One region of the Enterobacter sp. WI-ESBL-E8 genome, then DNA from elsewhere that is predicted to be linked to it. Evidence: riboswitches for the same ligand, from Rfam matches in the RefSeq annotation. Region 1 holds a riboswitch; each other region holds the start of a gene.
What was found. Region 1 has a riboswitch for thiamine pyrophosphate ahead of thiM (hydroxyethylthiazole kinase). Riboswitches for the same ligand answer to the same signal wherever they lie in the genome.
Positions count from the first base shown of each region.

Region 1 (10,150 bases):
AACCGGAAGCGGTGAATGTTGCTTCAGGAAAATGAATGGTGTACAGCGATGCCCTGGTCCGGCTGTAAATCGCCGAGGCGTTTCCGTAAGGCCGGGGCGAGGCGCAGGGATGCGCCGAGAGGGCGTGGCCTGCAGGGATGCAGGCTCATGCCCGACCCGATAGCCTGAAGGAATAAGCCGAGGGTACCGCGAAGCGGCGATTTACCGCCGGGAGCCCGGGTCGCCAGGGTGGTGGCGACTGAGCCACCCTGGCACGTTCACCGGTCATGTCGTTACAGAGTAGCAAGGAACATGAAGTGAACGGAATGACCACCAGAGCCGTATGTTCCCCCTCACCCCAGCCCTCTCCCTCAAGGGAGAGGGCGTCGTCCGTGCAGGCATTATTTTGTGGGAAATCCTCAGCCCAAATGGAGGCGTCAGGCAATCGTCACTTTACTATCCAGATAGACGTCCTGAACCGCATTAATCAACTTCACGCCGTCGGCCATCGATTTCTTAAACGCCTTACGGCCAAGGATCAGCCCCATGCCGCCAGCGCGTTTGTTGATAACCGCCGTACGAACCGCGTCTGACAGGTCAGTATCCCCGCCCGCCGCCCCGCCGGAGTTAATCAGCCCGGCGCGGCCCATATAGCAGTTCGCCAGCTGGTAGCGCACGAGGTCGATCGGGTTATCGCTGGTCAGCTTGCTGTAAACGCGGTCATCGGTGTAACCGAAGTTCACCGCTTTGTACCCGCCGTTATTCTCGGCCATTTTCTGCTTCACGATATCCGCGCCGATGGTGGCCGCCAGGTGGTTTGCCTGCCCGGTCAGGTCCGCGGACACGTGGTAATCCACGCCGTCTTTTTTGAACGCATTGTTACGCAGGTACGCCCACAGCACGGTCACCATGCCCAGCTCGTGCGCGCGCTCAAACGCCGCAGAGATCTCTTCAATCTGACGGCGAGACTGTTCAGAGCCGAAGTAAATCGTCGCCCCGACGGCCACCGCCCCCATATTGAAAGCCTGCTCGACGCTGGCGTAGAGCGTCTGGTCATATTCGGTGGGGTAGCTGAGGGTTTCATTGTGGTTCAGCTTCACGAGGAACGGAATGCGGTGGGCATAGCGACGCGAGACGGAGGCCAGCACGCCGTAGGTGGACGCCACGCAGTTACAGCCCGCTTCAATCGCCAGCTCAACGATGTTCTTCGGATCGAAATAAAGTGGATTCGCCGCGAAAGACGCGCCCGCCGAGTGCTCAACGCCCTGGTCTACCGGCAGAATAGAGAGATACCCCGTGCCGCCGAGCCGCCCGGTGTTGTAGAGGGTCTGCATGTTTCGCAGAACCGCAGGCGGACGGTTGTTATCGATCATCACGCGGTCAACGTAGTCGTGACCAGGCAGATACAGCTGGTCGGCTGGAATGGTCATACAACGATGCTGTAAAAGGCTGTCGGCGTCTTTGCCAAGCAACTGCGCAATATCAGTCATGTGATACTCCCGTAAGTCCGACGTCGTGTCGGTGTGTGTTTATCCAGTCCCATTATTTATGGGCAGACTAAGCCTGGTACCGACTTAACAGATTTTCCACCATTTGCATTTTTTTTCAGCACAATCTGCTGGCTCGATTCGTGTACAACAAAACTGTTACATTGATCAAACAATCGCCACAAAGGTATTTAAAAGGTATTATTCAGTGGTATGTTAAAGGCGTACCCTCTCTGACATGCAGGATTAAAAAATGAAAACGAAAGTCCAACTGTCATTCATGATGTTTGTTGAATGGTTTATCTGGGGAGCCTGGTTCGTGCCGCTGTGGCTGTGGCTGAGCAAAAGCGGGTTTACCGCCGGGGAAATCGGCTGGTCCTACGCCTGTACCGCGATTGCCGCAATCCTCTCCCCTATTCTTGTCGGCTCGCTGACGGACCGCTTCTTTGCCGCGCAGAAAGTGCTGGCGGTGCTGATGTTTGCCGGCGCGATTCTGATGTACTTCGCCGCACAGCAAACCCAGTTCAGCACCTTCTTCCCGCTGCTGCTGGTTTACTCCCTGACCTATATGCCCACCATCGCGCTGACCAACAGTATTGCCTTCGCCAACGTGGACGACGTCGAGGCCGATTTCCCGCGCATCCGCGTGATGGGCACGATCGGCTGGATCGCCTCCGGGCTGGCGTGCGGCTTCCTGCCGCAGATGCTGGGCTATAGCGATATTTCTGATACCAATATTCCGCTGCTGATGACCGCCGCCAGCTCCGCCCTGCTCGGCGTATTTGCCCTGTTCCTGCCGAACACCCCGCCGAAAAGCACCGGCAAGCTGGATATCAAAGTGATGCTGGGCCTGGATGCGCTGATCCTGCTGCGCGACAAAAACTTCCTGGTGTTCTTCTTCTGCTCGTTCCTGTTCGCCATGCCGCTGGCCTTCTATTACATCTTCGCCAACGGCTATCTCACCGAAGTGGGGATGAAAAATGCCACCGGCTGGATGACGCTCGGCCAGTTCTCCGAAATCTTCTTTATGCTGGCGCTGCCGTTCTTCACCAAACGCTTTGGTATTAAGAAGGTCTTACTGCTGGGCCTGATCACCGCCGCTATCCGCTACGGTTTCTTCGTTTACGGCGGTGCAGAGCAGTACTTTACCTATGCCCTGCTGTTCCTCGGCATTCTGCTACACGGGGTGAGCTACGACTTCTACTACGTAACCGCGTATATCTACGTGGACAAAAAAGCGCCGGTGCATATGCGCACCGCCGCGCAAGGCCTGATTACGCTGTGCTGTCAGGGGTTTGGTAGCCTGCTGGGTTACCGCCTCGGCGGCGTAATGATGGAAAAAATGTTCGCATACAAAGAGCCGGTGAATGGGTTGACCTTCAACTGGGCCGGAATGTGGGCATTCGGCGGGATCATGATTGCCGTGATTGCCGTGCTGTTTATGCTGTTTTTCCGCGAATCGGACAAAGAGATCACTGCAATTGAGGTGGTTGATGGCGATGCTGCGCTGACACAAGGGGAAGTTAAATGAAACAAGAACGTGTTCTCGGTGCCCTTTACGGGCAGGCGTTAGGGGATGCGATGGGCATGCCGTCGGAGCTGTGGCCGAGAAAGCGCGTCAAAGCGCACTTCGGCTGGATAGACCGCTTCTTACCCGGCCCGGCTGAGAATAACGCGGCCTGCTATTTCAGGCAGGCAGAGTTCACCGACGATACCTCAATGGCGCTGTGCCTGGCGGATGCGATTATTGAGTGCGAGGGGGAAATTAACGCGGATGTTATAGGCAAACATATTCTGCGCTGGGCGCTCGATTTCGACGCCTTTAACAAGAACGTGCTCGGCCCGACGTCAAAAATCGCGCTTAACGCGATTCGTGACGGAAAGCCGGTCAGCGAGCTGGAAAACAACGGTGTGACCAACGGGGCGGCGATGCGTGCCTCCCCGCTGGGCTGCCTGCTCCCGGCGACGCGGCTGGAACACTTTGTGGCGCAGGTGGCGCTGGCCTCCAGCCCGACCCATAAATCGGACCTCGCGATTGCCGGCGCGGTGGTGATTGCCTGGGCGGTGTCACGCGCTATCGACGGGGAAAGCTGGCAGAACATCGTCGATGCCCTGCCGGGTATCGCCCGCTACGCGCAGGAAGCGAAAACCACCACCTTCAGCGCGTCGCTGGCGGCACGGATTGAGCTGGCGCTGAAGACCGTGCGGGAAGCCAACGGCATCGACTCCGCCAGCGAGCAGATTTATCAGCTTATTGGCGCGGGAACCAGTACCGTTGAGTCCGTTCCGGCGGCCATCGCGATGGTCGAACTGGCGGGAACCGATCCGAACCGCTGCGCGGTGTTATGCGCCAATCTCGGCGGCGACACCGACACCATTGGCGCAATGGCGACGGCCATCTGCGGGGCGCTCCACGGCGTGCAGGCCATTGATCCGGCCCTCAAAGCCGAGCTCGACGCGGTTAACAAGCTCGATTTCGGCCATTACTGCGAGAAACTCCTGCACTACCGGGAGCAAAAGGAGGGCGTATGAATTCATTTGCCCAACGTCTCGATGCCCTGAACGCCGCGCGCCCGGTGACGGTGCTGGGCGCGGCGGTGATTGACGTCATCGCCGACGCCTACGCCCTGCCCTGGCGCGGGTGTGATATCGAGTTAAAACAGCAGGGGGTGAATATTGGCGGCTGCGCGCTGAACATTGCCATCGCCCTGAAGCGGCTCGGGATCGCCGCGCAAAACGCCCTGCCCGTCGGCCACGGCGTGTGGGCGGATATTATCCGTAACGCGATGGCAAAGCAGGATCTGCACAGCGCGGTGGAGGCCGAAACCGGCGACAACGGCTGGTGCCTGGCGCTGGTGGAGCCAGACGGCGAGCGCACCTTTATGTCGTTTAGCGGCGTGGAGAACCAGTGGCAGCAGCGCTGGCTTGATGCGCTTCACGTTCCGCAAAACAGCCTGGTCTATTTGTCCGGCTACCAGCTGGCCTCGCCGTGCGGCGAGCTGCTGACGGGCTGGCTGGAAGGGTTGCGGGACGTGACGGCGTTTATCGATTTCGGCCCTCGCATCGCGGATATCCCCGACGCGCTGATGGCGCGGATCATGGCCTGCAGGCCGATCGTGTCGCTCAACCGCCAGGAGGCGCAACTTGCCGCTGAACGGCTCGGCGTGGAGGTCGAAACGCTAGGAACACAGTGGCAGCAGCGCTTCGGCGCCGCACTGATTGTGCGGCATGATAAAGACGGTGCCGCCTGGTATGACGGCGACGCCTCGGGCGTTATTCCGGCATTCCCGGCTACGGTCGTGGACACCATTGGCGCAGGCGATAGCCATGCGGGCGGCACGCTTGCCGGGCTGGCGGCAGGATGGTCGCTGGCGGAAGCGGTGCAGCTCGGCAACGCGGTCGCCGCCTGGGTGGTCAGCCACCGCGGCGGCGATTGCGCCCCCACTCGCGAGGCATTACTCCTCGCACACAAAGACGTATAGATCGCTGCGGCAGTAGCTGATGCTGTACTCAATCGGCCGGTGTTGCTGATCGAGCGCGACCTGCTTGATCACCAGCACCGGTATTTTTTCATCCATCCTGATGTGCGCCTGAAACTCGCTATCCGGCATGCGGGCGCTGACGCGCGAGCGGGTGCGCTGCGGGAAGATATTCTGGCTGCGGAAGTAATCGTAGAGCGAGATACCGATCGCATCCGGATCGGGAATTAACCCGACCGGCACCCAGGACTCCTCAATAGAGACCGCGTCCTCGTCAACGTAGCGAATACGCTTGAGCAGGAACACCTCGCTCTCCGGGGGAATTGAAAGGTGATTCGCCACCTCTTCCGGACACTTCACCACCCGCTTGTTGACCCACAGGGTATTTGGCTTCTGGCCGCGCAGCACCACCTGCTGGGAAAAGCCGCGCGCCTCTTTGAGCGAGTATTCAAAGATGTTGTTAATTTGCGTGCCATAGCCGCGGGCGCGGGTCACCACGCCCTCTTCCTCAAGCGCCTGCATCGCTTTACGCACGGTGATGCGCGACACGCCGGTTAACTGACTCAGATCGCGCTCGCCGGGCAAAATATTCCCGTGCTCCAGCACCCCGCTGCGCACCGCGTTTTTTACCGTTTCGGCAAACTTCAGGTACAGCGGCGTGTTATCGGGCGCGGCGATCCGTTCATTCAGTTGAGCGATTAACCGGGTATGCGCTTGTTCCATCTCTGTTTTTCTCAGGCGTGGTGTGTCCTGCCAGTATAAGGCCTACCACCATGCATGAAAATGGTGAACCGGCCCAATACCGTGACCGACCTCCAGACTATCCGCTTTTGCCAGCGCCGCCGAGAGCCAGGCTTTCGCTTCCTGCACCGTATCGGCCCAGCTTTCATGCCGTGGGCGCAGCGCCGCCAGCGCGGCTGAGAGCGTGCACCCGGTGCCGTGGGTATTTTTGGTCTGCACGCGCGGCGCGGTGAAGCGCAGCTCGCCATCGCGGGTGAAGAGCCAGTCCGGGCTTTCAGCGTCATCCAGATGTCCGCCCTTCATCAGCACTGCCCCGCAGCCCATTGCCAGCAGCGCATTTCCCTGCTCTTTCATCTCGCGTTCAGTTTGCGCGTGCGGCGCACCTAACAGCGCGGCGGCTTCGGGCAGATTTGGCGTAATGAGCGCCACCTGCGGCAGCAGCTTTTTGCGCAGCGTCTCAACGGCGGAAGCGGAGAGCAGCGGGTCACCGCTTTTTGCCAGCATGACGGTATCCAGCACCACGTTTTGCACCTGATAGCGTTGAAGCCGTTCCGCCACCGCTTCAACAATATCCGTCTCGGCCAGCATGCCGATTTTGGTGGTATCGATGCGCACGTCGCTGAACACCGAATCCAGCTGCGCGGCGACAAAATCAGGCTCGATACGGTAGACCGACTGCACGCCGCGCGTGTTTTGCGCCACCAGCGCGGTAATGACCGAGCAGCCGTACGCGCCAAGCGCGGAGAACGTTTTCAGGTCGGCCTGAATGCCTGCGCCGCCGCTGGGATCGGTGCCGGCGATGGTCAGTGCGTTAATTCGCTTCATGCCTGCTCCTCCAGCGTGTAGAGCGCATCCAGGAACGCACTGGCAAAACTGCCCGGGCCACCAGACTGCGCAACGGCGACCGTTCCGGCCCGCTTCATCCATCCGCAGGCGGCGGTAACGTTATCCAGCCGATCGCCCGGCAGCGAGCAGCTCGCCGCCACAACGGCAGAGAGCGCACACCCGGTACCCACCACGCGCGTCATCAGCGGGTCACCGCCCGTGACCGTGCGGGTTCGCTGTCCGTCCGTGATATAATCCACCTCTCCGGTGACAACCACAATGGCATTAATCTGGCGGGCCAGCGCCTCGGCAGCAGGCACCGCGCTGGCGGCGGTGTCGGTGGTATCGACACCGCGCCCGCCCGCGCTCATGCCGGCAAGGGCCAGAATTTCGGAGGTATTGCCGCGAATGGCCGCCGGTTTCAGGGCGAGAATTTGATGGCAAAAACGGGTGCGGAACGCCAGGGCGCCCACTGCAACCGGGTCCAGCGTCCAGGGTTTTCCTGCCGCCACCGCGCCCTCAATCGCACGGCGCATCGACTGGGCGCGCGGCGACGTCAGCGTGCCAACGTTAATCAGCAGCGCATCGGCCATCCCGGCAAACTGTTCGGCCTCTTCGGCCTCAATCACCATCGCGGGGGATGCGCCAAGCGCCAGCAAAACGTTGGCCGTAAAAGTCTGCACGACATCGTTGGTCATACAATGGGTAAGCGGAGAACGGGTTCGGAAGTGGTGTAAAACGTGTAAATCGAGCAGGTCAGGCTGCATGGGTTCGCTCCTGCCTTGCGTGAAGAAGCGATGACCGGGAAGGCATCTGACTTCCCTACGCTGGCATTATCCAGATCAGGTAATACGGGTATTTCTCAGCCTTCACAAAGAAGGGCACCCCGAGTCAAAATACTTTTAAAACAATCGTTTACACATTAACTATATGTGAGCGTTTAGTGTAACCGGGGCCGCTGGTAGGGTGCAAGATTTTTCGATTTATCACAGCAGTGATCACCTTGAGGATATCTTAATCACGTAAAGACTCACAGGAAGTTGCTCACCCACTTGTACGCTGCTTAGCGTGCACAGAGCGGATGATTCACTTATAAGATTTCACCGTTAGCCTATATACCTTTCCCGGTTCCTCTTTATCATCTTAAGTTAATGTTTACATTTATATTTACGAATTTAATTATCATTGCCTGTAACATCTTTATTACTCAGCCATAGCAATTCAAGCGAGATACATTTTTACTAAATTTTCAATATAAATATTTTTTACAAGCAACAACCGAAAGACTGCCAGGCTCAATATGACCTTCATTCAAAACATAAGAAGAATTCGATAAAAAAGAATATAGAAAAATCCATAAATTTACATTAACTGTTTTAGAGATTTAGCATCATTTCCCGCCAAAACACTTAAGAATACTTTATATAATGGTGTTTTATGTTTTTTTCACACCTCATTCTCATAAAAAGCTATACACCTGTATTTATTGAGAAAATATCATTTCCTTCCCAACTAGCCAGATGAGCCACAGGTGCCACCCTTGATTTAGATCAACAATTAAAACTACACATTCATAGATAGTTACTACACGTTACGAAATAAGTTATTAAACCAAAATATCGAGATTATCGAGATATAACAATAAGTTATACCCTTGCACCAGGATAGCGCATTTACTTTAATTTTTTTGCTTACATTGATGATGAGAGTTTATAAATGAAGTCTTTAAATAAATCAGTTATTGCTGTTTTTGTAATGGGTAATGTGTTTGCTAGTATGGCTAATGCTGCTGATGTAAACGTAAACCTTAACGATAACGTTAACAACCCGGGTACTTTCATTCAGATTCAGGGGACTGACAACACCGCATATAACCTTGATAACATCAAGGCTAGCAACGTTCAGCAAGACGGGCAAATCTACAACCTGCAAGGCGATATTGCTAAAGCAAATATTGCCATTAATAACGCACAAGATACAGCTAACACGGCTGTGAATAAAGCTGATGCAGCTCAAGCTGGGGTTGATGCCAATACACTATTTATTACGACTCTGAATCAGAAAGTTGACGACAACAAAGCAGGTCAAAGTATCACCGACAGTAAGCAAGATATATTAATCAATGAAACCGGAAATAAAGCAAACACGGCTTTACAAGGTGTTGTTAAGAATGGCACTGATATTATCGACTTGCAAAATCAAAGCAAGTTGCAAGGTTCTGTATTAGCTAATCATGACCAACGTATTACCTCTTTAGAAAATGCGCCCAAGCCTACTAACGGCGTGGATGGTAAAGATGGCGCTAAGGGTGACACCGGTGCAACGGGTGCTACAGGTAAAGATGGTCTTGATGGTAAGAACGGTAGAGACGGGATTAACGGTAAAGATGGTAACAATGGTAAAGACGGTGTAACCACCACCATTAACAAAGTGGACATGGCGACACAAATTAAAGTAGCAGCTAATGCTGCTGCCATCGCATCCACTTCGACCCAGACTGCTAGCGTTGCTCAAGATCTGCAAGACGCTAAAAAAGTGTTTAGCCAGCAACAAGCTAACACTAACGCACAATTCAAATCATTACGTGATGAAGTGGACGGTAACAAGAAAGAAGCCCGCTCTGGTGCTGCAAGCGCAATTGCGATTGCCTCTATGCCACAAGTTGAAGCAGGCCAAAAAGTTATGTTCTCTGCTGGCGCTGGTAGTTTTAAAGACGAGCAAGCCGTAAGTGTTGGCGCCTCTTTTCATGCTGGAGCGGCTACGGTGAAAGCGGGTGTATCATCAAGCACTAATAACGATTTCGCGCTTGGGGCTGGCGTAGGTTTCGGATTCTAAGTAAAGCTCTTAATTCCAGTCACTTTACTGGGGGCTCTGATTAAGCGTTTTAATACGGAAAATCCCGCATTAAAATAAATTGCCAGTTAACCGACGTTAAGCAAAAAACTCGGCCATGATTGTTTAGTTAACTAACTATATATGATAGTACCAATGATAGCGAACATGACAAAGTACATTTTTATTTCTGTTATTCTGTATATTATTCTTTTAATTGTTGGTGCATGGATGGGGATTATGTATCAATCTTACTTCCATTGTGGAATTTAAAAGACATGAAAAAGTTTTTAGTTTACCTGCTCTCTTTAGTTGTAATAGCTATAGCAGATTTCATTAAATTTGAGGTATTAGGTCAATGAAAAAATTAATGATGTTAGCAATGATAGTCAGTGCCTTTTCTCTTCTTACCGGATGTTCTACTCCTGCTCAAATGGCACAACAAAGAATGAATGAGTGTGAAAGCAAGGGTATTAGTAAAGATACATGCTACCTGGTAGAGCAAAACCGCCAACAATCTTATAATGAAGCTGCTCAAAATGCAGCATGGGTTAATGCACGTGACGCTACTGCTGGGACTGGTATTTGGGCTAAGAAAGATGCTCTACAACATGCACAATCAGCACATAAACACCTTGCTAAAGGCTGCACCCAGGTTATGGATGCAAACGGACAATGTGATGTTAAGCCAGCGAAGACAAGCAATAGCTTTAAGCAGTTTTCCAGTGAAGCAGATCATGTCATGAATATGCCTATCTCTGATGCTGCTGAATATCTTCTTTCTAAAAGCTGGAAGCCTAATAACGG
Region 1 covers NZ_JBRWXJ010000001.1:3,239,052-3,249,201, forward strand. Annotated here, with positions in the region: gene fbaB (class I fructose-bisphosphate aldolase) at 417-1,469, opposite strand; gene ACWHWP_RS15405 (nucleoside permease) at 1,720-2,997, shown strand; gene ACWHWP_RS15410 (ADP-ribosylglycohydrolase family protein) at 2,994-3,998, shown strand; gene ACWHWP_RS15415 (PfkB family carbohydrate kinase) at 3,995-4,948, shown strand; gene ACWHWP_RS15420 (GntR family transcriptional regulator) at 4,922-5,668, opposite strand; gene thiD (bifunctional hydroxymethylpyrimidine kinase/phosphomethylpyrimidine kinase) at 5,711-6,511, opposite strand; gene thiM (hydroxyethylthiazole kinase) at 6,508-7,278, opposite strand; TPP riboswitch at 7,314-7,410, opposite strand; gene ACWHWP_RS15435 (YadA-like family protein) at 8,228-9,346, shown strand; gene ACWHWP_RS15440 (hypothetical protein) at 9,702-10,150, shown strand, end outside.

Region 2 (10,150 bases), 2.9 Mb from region 1:
GCGCAGAAGCGTGCCTATACGCTGATGGCGGATATCCACTGGAACGGTAGCTTTAGCCGTCAGGATATCGGCTATCGCGCGATTGCGCGTGAGCAGGGCGAGTAATTTCACACCCTCACCCTAACCCTCTCCCACAGGGAGAGGGGATCGTTCGTAGGCCGGATAAGCGTTAGCGCCATCCGGCTTAATCCTCAGAACTCAGAAACTCTTCTCTGTCGGCTGCCAGTTACAGAAGTCTTCGTTCGCCACCAGCAGCAGCTGAGAGCCTTCCGGCGCCTCCAGCCACGCCACACTCACTTCCATTGATGAATGACGCTGACGGCGTTGAATGTGCTCGATTGCCCAGGATTCGAGCTCAGGCTTGACCGTCTGCCCTTCACAGGTCGTGACCGTCCCATCGTCATGCCAGCGCCCCTGTCGCAGCACGACGCGTCCCTGACGCAGCGCATCGCTGGTCTGGCGGATTTGTTCGGCACGATAGCGGTAGAGGGCGATTTGATCGCTGGAAAGCTGCTGTTTTTGACCGCTGACTTCACGCTGCATAAAGCTCAGCTCGCCGTGGTCGTCAAAACGCACTTTCACATGTTCGGGGGTCTTGCTGTAGACGTTCAGTTCAATCAGCGTCAGGTCATCGCCCTGCCAGCGATATTCCGCGGTCGACGTATTCCCGTTATGCCACGGGCTGAAGGCTGAAAGCAGATGAACTTCATCACCTGAATCTTTGCGCCAGATCCTGACCGCGCCCTGGTTGTCCGCGTAACCGCTGGCGGTAAACGGCGGCAGAGAGGTATCGTGGCTACAGGCTGACAGCAACAGCATGCCTGCCAGCGCGAGCGTTCCACGCCAGAAAGACAAAAGGGGCGTTGCCGCCCCTTCGCTAAAACTGTTCACTGCCACGCGTCTTACTTAACAGCGTCTTTCAGTGCTTTACCAGAAACAAATGCCGGCACGTTAGCTGCGGCGATTTTGATTTCTTTACCGGTCTGCGGGTTGCGGCCAGTGCGCTCAGCGCGGTGGTTCACTTTGAAGGTACCGAAACCAACCAGTTGTACAGCATCACCTTCTTTCAGAGACTCAGTAATAGCAGCCAGGGTAGATTCCAGAGCAGCTTTAGCCTGCACTTTAGACAGATCAGCCTTGTCCGCAATTACATCAATCAGTTGAGTCTTGTTCATAAGTTATCCTTTCAATGTGTTTATCGCTTGCTAAGCATCGAGTGCGACGAAAATGCCAAAAAAGCACTCTCCTGCATACACGCACCGATAGCCACTTTTTTTCGCCCCCCAAATGTAGACCAGACAAGGGTCGAAAGGGAAGAGTCGAGGAGCGACAAAACGGGCGTTATCTCAAGATTTATTGTCTCATTGGTTAAAAATTATACCAATATTGCTCTCGCCGGCCTCACGTAAGTCCGCGCGCAGCCCTTTTATCAGCTCAATATCGCGTTCTTCACACTCTGCCAGCAGGCGGAAAATTTCCCACTGAATATCCCATTCTTGCTCAACGGCCGGGTTTGCACGGAGCTCTTCGTCGGTCATTTCGCGTCCTTCCTGGGTCATTTCCAGCATCGCCACGGTAGTGATAGATGCCTTACTGACTTCGATAGCATGCTCCAGCGTTTCGCCGCTCAGACGGGAGTGAAGCAGCTCGCTTAACGCTACGCAGGCATCAATCGCCGGGTAGACGCCATAGAGGTCAAAATCATCCGCAGCCGGAATCGCCTCTTCCAGCTTTTCCAGCTGAGAGTCGAAATTCACCTTCGCGTCTTTCACCGTCAGCGTTTCCCAGATCAGGTCCAGAATTCGGCGATAAAGATGCCCATCGCCAAAGCCCGTTTCCTTGCAGAACGCGGCATAGTTGGGATACATGCGCTCGCACAGGCAAGCCATAAAGGTGACGTGCTGCCAGCTTTCCAGCTTTTCAAGGCGCAGGTGAATCGGGTTTTGTAGCATGATGATCTCTCGAATCGAAAATTAGGCGCAGTTTACCTGAATCATCTCTGAATTTCCTGCCAACGAACAAAAGCCGGACGCGATGAAGCCACGGCGTCTGCCCAGCGCGTCGGCTCCGGCAAGCGGTAGCCCCTCATACAACGCTGCACCCACGCCAGGGCGCTGTCCATGCTTACCCGATGCCCGGTAGCGATAAACAGCGGGTTACAGCGGGCTTTGCTGCGCCAGACCCACGCCAGCTGCTCGCCTTTATGAATGAGGGGCGCCAGCGCGCCCGGCTCCGCGGAAAGGGGTTCAAACGCGCCACACAGGCGTTTCTTGGCGACGCCAATGGTCGGCACATCCACCAGCAGCCCAAAGTGGCTGGCAACGCCTAAACGGCGCGGGTGTGAGATACCATGTCCATCGACAAACAGCAGGTCAGGTTTTTGCGAGAGCTGCTCCCACGCTGCCAGCAGCGCGGGGTATTCGCGGAAGGAGAGAAAGCCGGGGATATAGGGCATGGTGGTGGCGATACGCGCCACCTTGTATTCCACCAGCTCAAGCGAAGGGTATTTCAGGACCACCATCGCCGCTCGCGTTACTTCGCCCCCCTGCTCGAATCCGACGTCTGCTCCGCCAATGTACTGCGGAGGATCCTTATCCAGACGATCCTCGCGGATCACAGATGAAGCCAGTTCGATTTGCTGAGCGCGTAGCGACGCGAGATCCATAACCACTCCTTACTTGTGATACTGGGCAGAAAGCCGATGCACCGCCTCCACAAAGACGCCAGCGTGTTCTGGCGGCACATCCTGATGAATGCCGTGGCCGAGGTTAAAGACGTGGCCTTCACCCTGGCCGAAACCAGACAGTATAGTCGACACTTCCTCTTCAATGCGGGCAGGCTGAGCATAGAGCATGGAGGGATCCATGTTTCCCTGCAGCGCCACTTTGTCACCCACGCGGCGGCGGGCATCAGCGATATCGGTGGTCCAGTCGAGACCCAGCGCGTCGCAGCCGGTTGCCGCCATGGCTTCCAGCCACTGACCGCCACCTTTGGTAAACAGCGTTACCGGCACGCGGCGACCTTCGTTCTCGCGCAGCAGACCGTCGACAATTTTATGCATGTAGTACAGGGAGAACTGCTGATAATCGCGCCCGGTCAGCACTCCACCCCAGGTATCGAAAATCATGACCGACTGTGCACCCGCTTTAATTTGCGCGTTGAGGTAGAGCGTGACGCTCTTCGCCAGCTTGTCGAGAAGCGCATGCAGGGCCAGGGGCTCGGCGTACATCATCTTTTTAACCATGGTGAAGGCTTTGCTGCTGCCGCCTTCCACCATATAGGTCGCCAGCGTCCACGGGCTGCCGGAGAAACCAATCAGCGGCACTTCGCCTTTCAGCTCGCGGCGAATGGTGCGCACGGCGTTCATCACGTAGCCCAGTTCACCTTCCGGATCGGGGATCGGCAACTTATCTACATCCGCTTTGCTTTTGATTGGGGAGGTGAAGCGCGGGCCTTCACCGGTTTCGAAATAGAGACCGAGGCCCATGGCATCCGGAATGGTCAGAATGTCCGAAAAGAGAATGGCGGCATCCAGCGGGAAGCGGCGCAGCGGCTGGAGCGTGACTTCGCAGGCCAGCTCGGCGTTTTTGCACAGCGACATAAAATCACCCGCCTGAGCGCGCGTGGCTTTGTACTCTGGCAGATAGCGTCCCGCCTGGCGCATCATCCACACCGGGGTGACATCAACGGGCTGGCGCAGCAGCGCACGCAGATAACGATCGTTCTTCAGTTCGGTCATTTTTGCAGTTCCTTAAGCGTCATGGCCTCAGTGTAACACTACTCATACTCGGCCCGACACATCGCCACGGTATCTTCTATCAGCCGACGCGCTACGGTGCCCGGTGGGGGTAACAGCGGCAAATCGTCATAGCGATACCAGTTCGCATCCAGCAGTTCTTTCTGGTCGATAACAATCTCCCCGCTGTCGTAGTCGGCCATAAAGGCCGTCATCAGCGACTGCGGGAACGGCCACGGCTGAGAGGTGACGTAGCGCAGGTTTTTGACCTTAATCCCGCTCTCCTCCATCACTTCTCGCGCCACCGCCTGTTCCAGCGTTTCGCCCACCTCGACGAAGCCGGCCAGCACGGTGTGAATGCCGTTGCGATGACGGGTGTGCTGCGCCAGCAGGATGGAATCCTCCCGGCGGATAGCGACGATAATGCACGGCGCAATCTGAGGATAGTAGCGCTCGCGGCAGTGGCTGCAGAGCATCGCCCACTCGGTTTTGCTCCGGTGCATGGTATGACCGCAGTAGCCGCAGTATTTATGCGAGCGGTAAAACTCCGCCAGCTGCACGCCGCGCCCCGCCAGCTGGAACAGACCCACGTCCAGATCCAGTACCTGACGAACCGATCCCATATCCTGGCGGCGGGGCTGTTGGATCAACCACACAGCTTCCCCCTGCCATTCGCCGATCTTCAGCGCAGGCTGCCCCACTAGATCGAACACCTCTGCTGCGCCATAAGGGATCTCTCCGCCAGGAAGCCATAATTTTTGTTCGTGACTGACGATCCACCAACCCAGATCTGATTTTTCAATAATACGATCCATATCTATTGCACTACCTTCGCTTCACTGACATGTTGTTAGCATTGTGGTTACATTTTGGATAAGCAGATTCAATCCTAAACCTTGCGGAGTCGACCATGTTAAACCAGCTGGAAAGCCTGACTGAGCGCGTTAGAGGAAGTAACAAACTGGTGGATCGCTGGCTACACGTGCGCAAGCATCTACTCGTGGCTTATTACAATCTGGTCGGTATTAAGCCTGGCAAAGAATCGTTTATGCGACTGAATGAAAAATCGCTGGATGATTTTTGTCAGGGCCTGGTCGACTATCTGTCCGACGGCCATTTCAATATTTATGAACGCATTATCCGCGAAATGGAAGGGACAACGCCGTATTTAGCGGCCAGCAAACTCTATCCGCTGCTGGAAGCAAACACCCAGCAGATTATGGACTACTACGATTCCACGCTTGAGAACGCCATCGATCACGACAACTATCTTGAGTTCCAGCGGGCGCTTTCCGACCTTGGCGAAGCGCTGGAAGAGCGATTCACGCTGGAAGATAAGTTGATCGCCCTCGCTCTGGATAACGGCCTGGATGTCAGCCACGAAGATAACATCGCGCGCCCTGCTTGAGTTATTAATCGTTAACGAGTAATTTACAACCATTCGCCCCTCTCACGAGGGGGATTTTTCTTGTCGGAGTGCCCAGTGTGAAAGCACGGGCTGAGACCGTTAATTCGGGATCCGCGGAACCTGATCAGGCTAATACCTGCGAAGGGAACAAGAGTCACACTGCTGTTGTATCGCCCCCGGGCGATCCTCTCTTGCTTCATCCGTCGTCTGACAAGCCATGTCCTTCACTTTTGGAATGAGCTATGTCTACTGCAAAACTGACCCGCCGCGAACAGCGCGCACAGGCCCAACGCTTCATTGATACCCTGGAAGGCACCGCTTTCCCGAGCTCTAAACGCATCTACATTTCCGGCTCGCAGGCCGATATCCGCGTCCCGATGCGTGAAATCCAGCTTAGCCCGACGCTTATCGGCGGCAGCAAAGATAACCCGCAGTTTGAAGACAACGAAGCCGTACCGGTGTATGACACCTCCGGCCCGTACGGCGATCCCTCTGTGACTATCAACGTTCAGCAGGGTCTGGCGAAGCTGCGCCAGCCGTGGATTGACGCGCGTAACGACTGTGAAGAACTGAGCGTACGTAGCTCTGCGTATACCAAAGAACGCCTGGCCGACGATGGTCTGGACGAGCTGCGCTTCGCCGGGCTGCTGACGCCGAAACGCGCCAGAGCGGGCAAACGCGTGACCCAACTGCACTATGCGCGTCAGGGGATCGTCACGCCGGAGATGGAGTTCATCGCCATCCGTGAAAACATGGGCCGTGAGCGCATCCGCAGTGAAATACTGCGCCACCAGCATCCGGGCGAGGGCTTTGGCGCTCGCCTGCCGGAGAACATCACGCCGGAGTTTGTGCGTGATGAAGTGGCCGCCGGCCGCGCGATTATCCCCGCCAACATCAACCACCCGGAATCCGAGCCGATGATTATCGGCCGCAACTTCCTGGTGAAGGTCAACGCTAACATCGGCAACTCGGCCGTTACCTCCTCCATCGAAGAAGAGGTGGAAAAGCTGGTCTGGTCAACGCGCTGGGGCGCGGACACGGTGATGGACCTCTCCACTGGCCGCTATATTCACGAAACCCGCGAGTGGATCCTGCGTAACAGCCCGGTACCGATTGGCACCGTCCCGATTTATCAGGCGCTGGAAAAGGTCAACGGTATTGCCGAAGACCTCACCTGGGAAGCCTTCCGCGACACGCTGCTGGAGCAGGCTGAACAGGGCGTAGACTACTTCACCATTCACGCGGGCGTGCTGCTGCGCTACGTGCCGATGACGGCGAAGCGTCTGACCGGTATTGTCTCGCGCGGCGGCTCCATCATGGCGAAGTGGTGCCTCTCCCATCACCAGGAAAACTTCCTCTACGAACACTTCCGCGAGATTTGCGAAATCTGTGCCGCGTACGATGTCTCTCTGTCGCTGGGCGATGGTCTGCGTCCGGGCTCCATTCGCGATGCCAACGATGAGGCGCAGTTTGCCGAGCTGCACACGCTGGGTGAGCTGACCAAAATCGCCTGGGAGTATGACGTGCAGGTGATGATTGAAGGCCCGGGACACGTGCCGATGCAGATGATCCGCCGCAACATGACGGAAGAGCTGGAGCACTGCCACGAAGCGCCGTTCTATACCCTGGGGCCGCTGACCACCGATATTGCGCCAGGCTATGACCACTTCACGTCCGGGATTGGTGCGGCGATGATCGGCTGGTTCGGCTGTGCCATGCTCTGCTACGTGACGCCGAAAGAGCACCTCGGCCTGCCAAACAAAGAGGATGTAAAGCAGGGGCTGATTACCTACAAAATTGCCGCCCATGCCGCCGATCTGGCGAAAGGCCATCCGGGCGCGCAAATCCGCGATAACGCCATGTCGAAGGCGCGTTTTGAATTCCGCTGGGAAGACCAGTTCAACCTGGCGCTGGACCCGTTCACCGCCCGCGCCTATCACGATGAGACCCTGCCGCAGGAATCGGGCAAAGTCGCACACTTCTGCTCCATGTGCGGGCCAAAATTCTGCTCGATGAAAATCAGCCAGGAGGTGCGCGACTACGCCGCCGCGCAAACCATTGAAGTGGGGATGGCGGACATGTCTGAAACCTTCCGCGCCAAAGGCGGCGAAATCTACCTCAAAAAAGAGGAGGCGTAATGTACCAGCCCGATTTCCCGCCCGTTCCCTACCGTTTAGGACTCTATCCGGTAGTGGACAGCGTAGCGTGGATCGAACGCCTGCTGGAGGCTGGCGTTCGCACGATCCAGCTGCGCATCAAGGATAAACGCGACGACGAGGTGGAAACTGATGTCGTCGCCGCCATTGCGCTGGGGCGTCGGTATAACGCCCGTCTGTTTATCAACGACTACTGGCGACTGGCCGTTAAGCACCGGGCCTACGGCGTGCATTTGGGCCAGGAGGACCTGGAAACAACCGATCTGAATGCCATCCGCGCCGCCGGCCTGCGCCTGGGCGTGTCCACGCACGACGACATGGAGATCGACGTGGCGCTGGCAGCCCATCCCTCTTACATCGCGCTGGGCCACGTTTTCCCGACGCAGACCAAGCAGATGCCCTCCGCACCGCAGGGACTGACGCAGCTGGCGAGTCACGTCAAACGCCTTGCCGATTACCCCACCGTCGCCATCGGTGGCATCAGCCTGGAACGGGCTCCGGCCGTGCTGGAGACGGGCGTCGGCAGCATCGCCGTCGTCAGCGCCATCACCCAGGCCGCAGACTGGCAGTCTGCCACCCAACAGCTGTTACAGCTGGCAGGAGCTGGCGATGAACGATCGTGATTTCATGCGCTACAGCCGCCAGATCCTGCTGGAGGATATCGCCATCGACGGGCAGCAAAAACTGCTCGCCAGCCGGGTGCTGATTGTCGGTCTGGGCGGATTAGGCGCACCTGCGGCGCTGTATCTGGCAGGTGCAGGTATCGGCACGCTGGTGCTGGCCGATGATGACGACGTTCATCTCAGCAACCTGCAGCGACAAATCCTCTTTACCACCGGCGATATCAACCAGCCTAAAGCGCACATCACCCGGCAGCGGCTACACCAGCTTAATCCGGACATCGAGCTGATTGCGCGACAGGAACGTCTTTGCGGCGAGAGCCTGCACCGTGAAGTCACGCTTGCCGACGTGGTGCTGGACTGCACCGACAACATGGCGACGCGCCAGGCGATTAACGCCGCCTGCGTGGCAACTAATACCCCGCTGATTACCGCCAGCGCGGTGGGGTTCGGCGGGCAGATGATGGTCCTGACGCCACCATGGGCGCAGGGCTGCTATCGCTGCCTGTGGCCGGATGATGCCGAGCCGACGCGCAACTGCCGCACGGCGGGCATTCTTGGTCCGGTGGTCGGCGTGATGGGCACGATGCAGGCGCTGGAGGCCATCAAGCTGCTCAGCGGCATGGAGACGGAACGCAATACGCTGCGGCTGTTTGATGCTCGCTCCAGCGGCTGGCGCCATCTGGCGTTACGCCGCGCCAGCCGTTGTCCGGTATGTGGAGGCTGCGATGCGCATTCTATTTAACGACGAGCCGATGAGATGCGACGACGGGCTCACCGTTGCCGTACTGCTCGACAAGCTGCGCCAGCTCAAGCCGGGAACGGCACTGGCGCTCAATCAACAGATCCTGCCGCGCGAGCAGTGGGAACATCAGCAGGTCAACGAAGGCGACCAGATCCTGCTGTTTCAGGTTATCGCAGGGGGCTGAGATGTTACGTATTGCCGATAAAGTTTTTGACTCGCACTTGTTTACCGGAACCGGAAAATTCGCCTCGCCGCAGCTGATGGTGGATGCCATTCGTGAAAGCGGCAGCCAGCTGGTGACGCTGGCGCTCAAGCGCGTGGATCTGCGCCACCACAGCGACGCTATTCTGGCTCCCTTACTGGAAGCGGGCGTCACGCTACTGCCCAACACCTCCGGCGCGAAAACGGCCGAAGAGGCGATTTTCGCCGCGCAGCTGGCCCGGGAGGCGCTCGGCACGCGCTGGCTGAAGCTGGAAATACATCCGGATGCCCGCTGGCTGCTGCCTGACCCCATCGAAACGCTGAAGGCCGCTGAAAAGCTGGTGCAGCAAGGGTTTACCGTCCTGCCTTACTGCGGCGCCGACCCGGTCCTGTGTAAACGGCTGGAAGAGGTCGGCTGCGCCGCCGTCATGCCGCTGGGGGCCCCCATCGGCTCCAACCAGGGGCTGGAGACCAGGGCGATGCTGGAAATCATCATCGAACAGGCCAACGTACCGGTGGTGGTGGATGCGGGCATTGGCGTGCCAAGCCATGCCGCGCAGGCGCTGGAGATGGGTGCCGACGCGGTGCTGGTGAACACGGCTATCGCGGTTGCCGACGATCCGGTCATGATGGCGCGTGCGTTCCGCATGGGCGTTGAGGCCGGCTTGCTGGCAAGGGTTTCCGGCCCCGGCTCGCGCAGTTTTCAGGCGCAGGCCACCAGCCCGTTGACCGGTTTCCTGGAGGCAATCTCATGAGGACATTTACCGAGCGCTGGCGGGAGCTAAACTGGGACGACATTGCCCTGCGCATCAACAGCAAAACGGCTGCCGACGTGGAGCGCGCGCTGCATGCCCGTCATCTGACCCGCGAGGATCTGATGGCCCTGCTCTCCCCGGCGGCCAGCGCGTACCTCGAACCGATGGCCCAGAGGGCCCAGAGGCTTACCCGTCGGCGCTTTGGCAACACGGTGAGCTTCTACGTCCCGCTCTATCTCTCAAATCTTTGCGCCAATGACTGCACCTACTGCGGTTTCTCCATGAGCAACCGCATCAAGAGAAAAACGCTCGATGAGGCTGAGATTGCCCACGAGTGTGCGGCCATACGCGAGATGGGCTTTGAGCATCTTCTGCTGGTTACGGGCGAACATCAGGGAAAGGTGGGAATGGACTATTTCCGTCAGCATCTTCCCGCCATTCGCCGTCAGTTTGCGTCTTTGCAGATGGAAGTGCAGCCCCTGTCGCAGGACGAATACGCGGAGCTAAAAACCCTCGGGCTGGACGGGGT
Region 2 covers NZ_JBRWXJ010000001.1:291,086-301,235, reverse strand. Annotated here, with positions in the region: gene purD (phosphoribosylamine--glycine ligase) at 1-105, shown strand, start outside; gene ACWHWP_RS01465 (DUF1481 domain-containing protein) at 199-891, opposite strand; gene hupA (nucleoid-associated protein HU-alpha) at 903-1,175, opposite strand; gene ACWHWP_RS01455 (YjaG family protein) at 1,362-1,952, opposite strand; gene nfi (deoxyribonuclease V) at 1,994-2,665, opposite strand; gene hemE (uroporphyrinogen decarboxylase) at 2,675-3,739, opposite strand; gene nudC (NAD(+) diphosphatase) at 3,778-4,551, opposite strand; gene ACWHWP_RS01435 (Rsd/AlgQ family anti-sigma factor) at 4,647-5,144, shown strand; TPP riboswitch at 5,199-5,308, shown strand; gene thiC (phosphomethylpyrimidine synthase ThiC) at 5,387-7,282, shown strand; gene thiE (thiamine phosphate synthase) at 7,282-7,923, shown strand; gene ACWHWP_RS01420 (HesA/MoeB/ThiF family protein) at 7,910-8,665, shown strand; gene thiS (sulfur carrier protein ThiS) at 8,649-8,849, shown strand; gene thiG (thiazole synthase) at 8,851-9,621, shown strand; gene thiH (2-iminoacetate synthase ThiH) at 9,618-10,150, shown strand, end outside.
Region 2: linked by a shared signal. The riboswitch ahead of thiC (phosphomethylpyrimidine synthase ThiC) and the one ahead of thiM (hydroxyethylthiazole kinase) in region 1 are both predicted to bind thiamine pyrophosphate.

Region 3 (10,150 bases), 2.4 Mb from region 1:
TCATTACCGGTCTGTATGACCGCGTACCGAATATTGATAAAGCGATTATCTCCGTTCATACCCATGACGATTTGGGCTTGGCCGTTGGCAATGCCATCGCCGCGGTACACGCTGGTGCACGTCAGGTAGAAGGCGCGATGAACGGTATCGGCGAACGCGCAGGTAACTGCTCGCTGGAAGAAGTGATCATGGCGATCAAAGTGCGCAAAGATATTATGGACGTGCACACCCGCATCAATCACAACGAAATCTGGCGCACCAGCCAGACCGTCAGCCAGATTTGCAACATGCCGATTCCGGCCAACAAAGCAATTGTTGGTACCGGTGCCTTCGCGCACTCCTCCGGTATTCACCAGGACGGCGTGCTGAAGAACCGCGAAAACTACGAAATTATGACCCCGGAATCTATCGGCCTGAACCAGGTGCAGCTGAACCTGACCTCCCGTTCCGGCCGTGCGGCGGTAAAACACCGTATGGAAGAGATGGGTTATAAGGACAGCGATTACAACATGGATCAGCTGTACGACGCGTTCCTGAAGCTGGCCGACAAAAAAGGTCAGGTGTTCGACTATGACCTGGAAGCGCTGGCCTTTATTAACAAGCAGCAGGAAGAGCCAGAGCATTTCCGTCTGGATTATTTCAACGTGCAGTCCGGCTCCAGCAACATCGCCACCGCCTCGGTCAAACTGGCCTGCGGTGATGAAATTAAAGCAGAAGCCGCTAACGGTAACGGCCCTGTCGATGCCATCTACCAGGCAATCAACCGCGTCACCGAGTACGACGTTGAGCTGGTGAAATATGACCTGACGGCCAAAGGCCACGGTAAAGATGCACTGGGTCAGGTCGACATTGTTGTTACCCACAATGGCCGTCGTTTCCATGGCGTGGGTCTGGCGACCGATATCGTCGAATCCTCCGCAAAAGCGATGGTGCATGTTCTGAACAACATCTGGCGCGCCGCCGAAGTCGAAAAAGAGTTGCAACGCAAAGCTCAGAATAAAGAGAACAACAAGGAAACCGTGTAATGTCGAAGAATTACCATATTGCTGTGTTACCGGGCGACGGTATTGGCCCGGAAGTGATGGCACAGGCGCTGAAAGTACTGGAAGCCGTTCGCGCGCGTTTTGCGATGAAAATCACCACCAGCCACTACGACGTGGGCGGTATTGCGATTGATAACCACGGTACGCCATTGCCGAAAGCCACCGTTGAAGGCTGCGAAGATGCCGATGCCGTGCTGTTTGGTTCCGTCGGTGGCCCGAAATGGGAGCACCTGCCGCCAGCAGAGCAGCCAGAGCGCGGCGCGCTGCTGCCGCTGCGTAAACATTTCAAGCTGTTCAGCAACCTGCGTCCGGCGAAGCTGTATCAGGGTCTGGAAGAGTTCTGCCCGCTGCGCGCCGATATCGCCGCCAACGGTTTCGACATTCTGTGCGTGCGTGAACTGACCGGCGGGATCTATTTCGGTCAGCCAAAAGGACGCGAAGGCAGCGGCCAGCATGAAAAAGCGTTCGACACCGAAGTGTATCACCGCTTCGAAATTGAACGTATCGCCCATATCGCCTTTGAGTCTGCGCGCAAACGCCGCCATAAAGTGACCTCTATTGATAAAGCTAACGTCCTGCAGTCTTCCATTTTGTGGCGCGAGATCGTCAGCGAAGTCGCTAAGCAATACCCTGACGTTGAGCTGTCGCACATGTACATCGACAACGCGACGATGCAGCTGATCAAGGATCCGTCCCAGTTTGACGTCCTGCTGTGCTCCAACCTGTTCGGCGATATTCTCTCGGACGAATGCGCAATGATTACCGGCTCCATGGGCATGCTGCCATCGGCAAGCCTGAACGAAGAGGGCTTTGGCCTGTACGAGCCGGCAGGCGGCTCCGCGCCGGATATCGCAGGTAAAAACATTGCTAACCCGATTGCGCAGATCCTCTCTCTGGCCCTGCTGCTGCGCTACAGCCTGGATGCAGGTGATGCAGCAACCGCAATTGAAAACGCCATTAACCGGGCGTTAGAAGAAGGCGTCCGTACCGGTGATTTAGCACGCGGCACGGCGGCAGTCAGTACTGATGAAATGGGCGACATTATTGCCCGCTATGTCGCGCAAGGGGTGTAATCATGGCCAAAACCTTATATGAAAAATTGTTTGATGCGCACGTTGTTTACGAGGCACCAAACGAAACCCCACTGCTGTATATCGACAGACATCTGGTGCACGAAGTGACCTCTCCTCAGGCGTTTGACGGCCTGCGCGCGCACAAGCGTCCGGTTCGTCAGCCGGGCAAAACCTTCGCAACGATGGATCACAACGTTTCCACCCAGACCAAAGACATTAACGCGTCCGGTGAGATGGCGCGTATCCAGATGCAGGAGCTGATTAAGAACTGCAACGAGTTTGGCGTTGAGCTGTACGATCTGAATCACCCTTATCAGGGTATCGTCCACGTGATGGGGCCGGAGCAAGGGATTACCCTGCCGGGCATGACCATCGTCTGCGGTGACTCCCACACCGCGACGCACGGCGCGTTTGGTGCCCTGGCGTTCGGGATTGGCACTTCCGAAGTGGAACACGTGCTGGCTACGCAGACCCTGAAACAGGGACGCGCCAAAACCATGAAGATTGAAGTGAAGGGAAAAGCCGCGCCGGGTATCACCGCAAAAGACATCGTACTGGCGATCATTGGTAAAACCGGCAGCGCAGGCGGTACCGGCCACGTGGTGGAATTCTGCGGCGAGGCCATCCAGGCGCTGAGCATGGAAGGCCGCATGACCCTCTGCAATATGGCCATTGAGATGGGCGCAAAAGCCGGTCTGGTCGCGCCGGACGACACCACCTTCAACTATGTGAAGGGCCGTCTGCACGCGCCGAAAGGTCAGGATTTTGACGATGCTGTCGCGTACTGGAAAACCCTGAAAACCGACGATGGTGCCAGCTTTGATACCGTGGTTACCCTGCAGGCAGAAGAGATTGCCCCGCAGGTGACCTGGGGTACTAACCCGGGCCAGGTGATTTCCGTCAACGACAGCATCCCTGACCCGGCCTCGTTCGCCGATCCGGTCGAACGCGCCAGTGCGGAAAAAGCGCTGGCCTATATGGGACTGAAGCCGGGCATCCCGTTGACCGACGTCACCATTGATAAAGTCTTCATCGGCTCATGCACCAACTCCCGTATCGAAGATTTGCGCGCCGCCGCCGAAATTGCAAAAGGCCGTAAAGTGGCACCGGGCGTGCAGGCTCTGGTGGTTCCAGGCTCCGGTCCGGTGAAAGCCCAGGCGGAAGCCGAAGGCCTGGATAAGATCTTTATCGACGCGGGCTTCGAGTGGCGCCTGCCAGGCTGCTCCATGTGTCTGGCCATGAACAACGATCGCCTGAACCCTGGCGAACGCTGCGCCTCCACCAGTAACCGTAACTTTGAAGGCCGTCAGGGCCGCGGTGGGCGCACCCATCTGGTCAGCCCGGCAATGGCCGCCGCTGCGGCAGTCACCGGCCATTTCGCCGATATTCGCAGCCTGAAATAAGGAGACAATCATGGCAGAGAAATTTACCCAACATACGGGCCTGGTTGTCCCCCTGGACGCCGCTAACGTCGATACTGATGCCATCATTCCGAAACAGTTTTTGCAGAAAGTCACGCGTACCGGTTTTGGTGCACATCTGTTTAACGACTGGCGTTTCCTGGATGACAAAGGTGAAGTGCCTAATCCGGAGTTCGTTCTGAACTTCCCGGAATACAAAGGCGCATCCATTTTGCTGGCGCGGGAAAACTTTGGCTGCGGTTCATCCCGTGAACACGCGCCGTGGGCCCTGACCGACTACGGTTTTAAAGTGGTTATCGCACCGAGCTTCGCCGATATCTTTTACGGCAACAGCTTCAATAACCAGCTTCTGCCCGTCACGCTGAGCGACGAACAGGTTGATGAGCTGTTTGCCCTGGTGCAGGCGAATCCGGGTATTACGTTTGAAGTGGATCTGGAAGCAGAAGTGGTGAAGGCCGGAGATAAGACCTACAGCTTCAGCATTGATGCGTTCCGTCGTCACTGCATGCTGAACGGTCTCGACAGTATTGGCCTGACGCTCCAGCACGAAGACGCCATCTCAGCGTACGAGAAAAAACAGCCTGCGTTTATGAGCTAAAGGCAATGGCCCGCAAAAAGCGGGCCATTGATTTGACTACGTTTTGGCATTCCAGCCTCCTTATTGCTTTTCGGCAATGAAGAGACTAACCTCGCAATGTGGGTTGTGAAGTTGGTCTCCCCATCAGTTTTTTGATGTGGGACTCTCCACTGTTTGCCTCTTGCGAAAGCCTGAGGCAAACAGCCTCAAGCACCCGCCACGCACTCTATTCCCCTTCTTCGTACCTGTCAGAAAGTCGTTCCATTTCGTGAAGCCGTCTTCCAGAATCAAACGTCCTTGACCCGGCAGGTCAGCCCAAGCGTAACCAACGATATCGCCGCAATCATCCAGTAAACCGAGGCATGGCCATAGCTTTGCGCCAGCGCCCCCTGAATCACGCCCGCCAGGATCACTCCGGTCGAAATACTGTTAGTAAAAAGCGTGGTCGCCGACCCGGCGCGGCCTGGCATGAGGTCCTGAAACCAGAGCATGCCGATCCCGGCGACAATGCCAATAAATACGGCGTTAAACAGCTGCAGCGCCAGCAGCGCTTCGCGAGAATGGAAAAAGATCAGCCCCGCGTAAAACAGCACCCCAGCCGCCACCGCGACGATCATCATCCGACGCTTTCCGAAACGCTTAACGTAATAACCCGCCAGGATCATCGCCGGGATCTCCAGCCCGGCCGCGGTACCCATTAAGATCCCGGCGAGCTTGTCCGGTAAGCCCAGTGAGCTGCTGATCCACAGCGGCATGTCGATGATGTACATGGTGTTGCAGGTCCACATCAGCGTGGAGGCAATAAACAGCATGCGGACGTTTTTGTCCTGCCAGCCGCTCACCTGAGTAATCGGTTTATCCGTCGTTTGCTCGACCCGAGCCACGGACGGCAGCGCAAAAGCAATCAGCGCCAGGCTGATGACAAAAATCCCTGCCGCAATGGAAAACATGGCGGTAAAGCCATAGTTCAGCGCCAACATGAAGGCCAGCGGCGGGCCGATGACCCACGCCAGCGAGAGCTGGGCACGCATCACCGAGCTAAACATCACCACTTCCCGCGCCGAGTTATCCGCATATTCACGCGCCAGGGCGAAAAGCTGCGGCATGGCGGTATTCGCCAGCGACGCCAGCAGCACGCCGCAGGTAATGAGCGTCAGGTAATCACGATTGAACGCAAAGAGCAGCGCGTTGCCTACGGCCATGACGCAGCAAAAGAGGATCAGCTTGCGGCGATCGCCCTGGCTGTCCGATCGTTTCGCCAGCGCGAGGCTAACGAGGATCCCGGCAATGGCGTTGACGGTATAAAACAGCCCCACCCAAAACGGCTGCGCGCCCACCTCGCGGCTGAGGAACAGGCTCAGCGTCGGCGCCTGTAGCGCCCCCGCCACGCCCATCATAAAGGCCACCAGCATAAAAGCGGCATAGACGCCGTTCAGGCGTCGCCCCATCGTCATCAACCAGAGCATGCGCAAGTCCTTGTGAAAGCGAATCGAAACCGGGTGAAAGAATAAACGAAAAAAGCCAGCAAAAACATTTTGCTGGCGGGTGATTAGCACCAATACTCAGTCACACATGATCGAGGCGAGTTAGCGAGAAGAGGTCGGTTTCGTAACGTCCCACTGCATCAGGTCTTCCAGAATTTTCAGCCGTTGCTCTGCACACTGGCGGGCCAGCCAGGACGTTCCTTTTGTCGCTGAAAAATAGTGCTGATAAAACTGACGTGCGGTAGACCTCTTCATAATTTACCTCCTCACTTCATCGGTAAGGATTATTGGCTTAATATAGGGATTAATAAATTGCTGATTTTTTGTCAGGAGTTCCCCTTTTATGCCTTCCGGTCGACTGCAACAACAATTCATCCGCCTCTGGCAGTGCTGTGAGGGGCAATCACAGGAGACCACGCTGAACGAGCTGGCCGACCTGCTTAGCTGTTCCCGCCGCCATATGCGCACGCTGCTCAATACCATGCAGCAGCAGGGCTGGTTAAGCTGGGAAGCGGAGGCGGGACGCGGCAAACGCTCGCGCCTGACCTTCCTCTATACCGGGCTGGCGCTGCAGCAGCAGCGCGCCGAAGATCTGCTGGAGCAGGACCGAATTGACCAGCTGGTACAGCTGGTGGGCGATAAAGCCGCCGTGCGCCAGATGCTGGTTTCGCACCTCGGACGCAGTTTCCGCCAGGGCCGCCATATCCTGCGGGTCCTCTACTATCGGCCGATGAAAAATCTGTTGCCCGGCACGGCCTTACGCCGCTCAGAAACCCATATGGCCCGGCAAATCTTCAGCGGGCTGACGCGGATAAATGAGGAAAATGGGGAACTGGAAGCGGATATCGCGCACCACTGGCAGCAGCTTTCCCCGCTTCACTGGCGATTCTTTTTACGCCCCGGCATCCACTTTCACCACGGACGCGAGCTGGAAATGCGCGACGTTATCGCCTCTCTGGAACGCGTCCGCAAGCTGCCGCTCTACTCGCATATTTCGCGCGTGCACTCCCCAACGGCATGGACGCTGGATATTGAGCTGTCCCAGCAGGACAAGTGGCTTCCCTGGCTGCTGGGCTATGTGCCGTCGATGATTTTGCCCGGCGAGTGGGAATCGATGAACAATTTTGCCAGCCTGCCGGTTGGCACCGGCCCCTACTCCGTCTCCCGTAATAACAACAGCCAGCTGAAAATCCGCGCGTTCGACGACTATTTTGGCTATCGGGCGCTGATCGACGAAGTGAACGTGTGGGTATTGCCGGATCTGAATGAAGAGCTGAGTGCAGGCCTGACGCTGGAAGGCCCTACCACGGGAGAAAAAGCCGTGGAGAGTCGCCTGGAGGAGGGATGCTACTATCTTCTGTTTGATGGCCGCACCCATCGCGGGGCAAACCATGAGGTACGTAAGTGGATCAGCCACGTTTTATCCCCCTCCAATCTCATCTACCATGCGGAAGAGCAGTACCAAACCTACTGGTTCCCGGCGTACGGCCTGCTTCCGCGCTGGCACCACGCCCGCCCGGCGCACTGCGATAAACCCGCAGGGCTGGAGTCCATCACCCTGACCTACTACCGCGAACACGTGGAGCATCGTTTTATCGCCAGGATCATGACCAGACTGCTGGCAGCGCAGGGGGTCAGGCTGGAGATCCGGGAAGTAGACTATGACGAATGGCATCAGGGGGAACTGACCAGCGATATCTGGCTGAACAGTGCCAACTTCACCCTGCCGCTAGATTTTTCATTATTCTCACACCTGTATGAGGTCCCGCTGATCCAGCACTGCATCCACCGCGACTGGCAGCAGGATGCAGCCCTGTGGCGTGCGGGCGAAATGAATCTTGCCGTATGGTGCCAGCAGCTGCTGTCTGAACAGGCGATCGTCCCCTTGATACACCACTGGCTGATGATCCAGGGACAGCGCAGTATGCGCGGTTTGCGGATGAACACCCTGGGCTGGTTTGATTTCAAATCGGCCTGGTTTGCGCCGCCGGAACCATAACGCTTTCGTAATATTCACCAAATCATTACAATAGCGCCGTTCTCAACGGGGTGCTGCATCACAGATGTGCGCTGAGATAATACCCGTCGAACCTGATCCGGATAACGCCGGCGAAGGGATTTGAGGCTGTCGCTCAAAATCCTTTGCCACTCAACTTTGAGGTGCAAAGTGTTAAAAAAAGCTCTTCCCCTGCTGGCGCTGTTTGCGCTGCCTGCTTTTGCTAAGCCCGTTCTGACGGTCTACACCTACGACTCTTTTTCTGCCGACTGGGGCCCTGGCCCGGTCGTCAAAAAAGCCTTTGAAGCTGACTGTAACTGCGAACTGAAGTTCGTGGCGCTGGAAGATGGCGTCTCGCTGCTCAACCGTCTGCGCATGGAAGGTAAAAACAGTAAAGCCGATGTGGTGCTCGGCCTGGACAACAACCTGCTGGACGCCGCCTCGCAAACCAAACTGTTTGCCAAAAGCGGCGTAGCGGCAGAGGCCGTTAACGTGCCTGGCGGCTGGCAAAACGACACCTTTGTGCCGTTCGACTACGGCTACTTTGCTTTTGTTTACGACAAAAACAAGCTGAAAAACCCGCCGAAAAGCCTGAAAGAGCTGGTAGAAAGCGACCAGAAATGGCGCGTCATTTATGAAGATCCACGCACCAGTACGCCGGGCCTGGGCCTGCTGCTGTGGATGCAGAAGGTCTACGGGGATAAAGCGCCCGAAGCGTGGCAGAAGCTGGCCGCCAAAACCGTGACGGTGACCAAAGGGTGGAGTGAAGCCTATGGCCTGTTCCTGAAAGGCGAAAGCGACCTGGTATTGAGCTACACCACCTCTCCGGCCTATCACATTATCGCCGAGAAGAAAGACAACTACGCGGCTGCTGATTTTGCTGAAGGGCATTATCTGCAGGTGGAAGTGGCCGCGCGCACCGTCGCCAGCAAACAGCCGGAACTCGCAGAAAAGTTCCTGAAATTTATGGTTTCGCCCGCGTTCCAGAACGCCATCCCGGCAGGTAACTGGATGTATCCCGTCACGAACGTTGCGCTGCCAGCAGGTTTCGAGCAGCTAACCAAACCAAAAACCTCGCTGGAATTTACGCCGCAGCAGGTCGCCGCGCAGCGTGCAGCATGGGTAAGTGAATGGCAACGCGCCGTCAGCCGCTGATTCCCGGCTGGTTACTGCCCGGGCTGCTCGCCGCCATAGTGATGGTGGCGGTCAGCCTGGGGGCCTTTCTTGCGTTGTGGTTTAACGCGCCAGAGAGTGACCTGCCCGCACTCTGGCACGACAGCTATCTCTGGCACGTCATTCGTTTCTCCTTCTGGCAGGCGTTTCTTTCTGCCCTGCTGTCGGTGATCCCGGCTATTTTTCTTGCACGCGCGCTCTATCGCAGGCGTTTCCCCGGCAGGCAGGCGCTGCTGCGCCTGTGCGCCATGACGCTGATCCTGCCCGTGCTGGTGGCGGTATTTGGCATTCTGAGCGTTTACGGTCGCCAGGGCTGGCTGGCTTCCCTGTGGAGCCTGCTTGGTCTTGAATGGACATTCTCCCCCTACGGGCTAAAGGGCATTCTGCTGGCGCACGTGTTTTTCAATATGCCGATGGCGACGCGCCTCTTTTTGCAGGCGCTGGAGAACATTCCCGGCGAACAGCGTCAGATTGCCGCCCAGCTTGGGATGCGCGGCGCGTCATTCTTCCGCTTTGTCGAATGGCCGTGGCTGCGTCGCCAGCTCCCCCCCGTTGCGGCCTTAATATTCATGCTCTGCTTTGCCAGCTTCGCCACCGTACTTTCACTCGGCGGCGGACCGCAGGCGACGACCATTGAGCTGGCGATTTACCAGGCGCTGAGTTACGACTACGATCCCGGCCGCGCCGCGCTGCTGGCGATGGTGCAGATGGGGTGCTGTCTTGCGCTGGTGCTGCTGAGCCAGCGCCTGAGTAAAGCCATTCCCCCTGGCAGCAATCAAATAACCGGCTGGCGCGATCCGCAGGACAGCCTGCACAGCCGCGTCATCGATTTTATCCTGATCGCACTGGCGCTCCTGCTGCTGCTGCCGCCACTGATGGCCGTTATCGTTGACGGTCTTAATCTCAATCTCCTGTCCGTCCTGCAACAGCCTATCCTCTGGCAGGCTACCGGGACCTCGCTTCGTATTGCACTGGCCGCAGGGCTGCTGTGCGTCACGCTGACCATGATGCTGCTGTGGAGCAGCCGCGAACTCCATGCCCGACAGACGCAAAAAGCCGGACACGCGCTGGAGCTGACAGGCATGCTGATTCTCGCCATGCCGGGGATCGTGCTGGCGACGGGCTTCTTCCTGCTGTTCAACAGCACCATAGGCCTGCCGGAAAGCGCCGACGGTATTGTGATTTTCACCAACGCCCTGATGGCCATTCCTTACGCGCTCAAGGTGCTGGAAAACCCGATGCGCGACGTCAACGGCCGCTACGGTTTGCTCTGTCAGTCGCTGGGGATGAAGGGCTGGCAACGGCTGAAGGTGGTCGAACTGCGCGCGCTAAAACGTCCGCTGGCGCAGGCGCTGGCGTTTGCCTGCGTGCTCTCAATGGGTG
Region 3 covers NZ_JBRWXJ010000001.1:817,439-827,588, reverse strand. Annotated here, with positions in the region: gene leuA (2-isopropylmalate synthase) at 1-1,025, shown strand, start outside; gene leuB (3-isopropylmalate dehydrogenase) at 1,025-2,116, shown strand; gene leuC (3-isopropylmalate dehydratase large subunit) at 2,119-3,519, shown strand; gene leuD (3-isopropylmalate dehydratase small subunit) at 3,530-4,135, shown strand; gene ACWHWP_RS03950 (sugar efflux transporter) at 4,402-5,580, opposite strand; gene sgrT (glucose uptake inhibitor SgrT) at 5,701-5,853, opposite strand; gene sgrR (HTH-type transcriptional regulator SgrR) at 5,942-7,597, shown strand; TPP riboswitch at 7,634-7,734, shown strand; gene thiB (thiamine ABC transporter substrate binding subunit) at 7,766-8,749, shown strand; gene thiP (thiamine/thiamine pyrophosphate ABC transporter permease ThiP) at 8,725-10,150, shown strand, end outside.
Region 3: linked by a shared signal. The riboswitch ahead of thiB (thiamine ABC transporter substrate binding subunit) and the one ahead of thiM (hydroxyethylthiazole kinase) in region 1 are both predicted to bind thiamine pyrophosphate.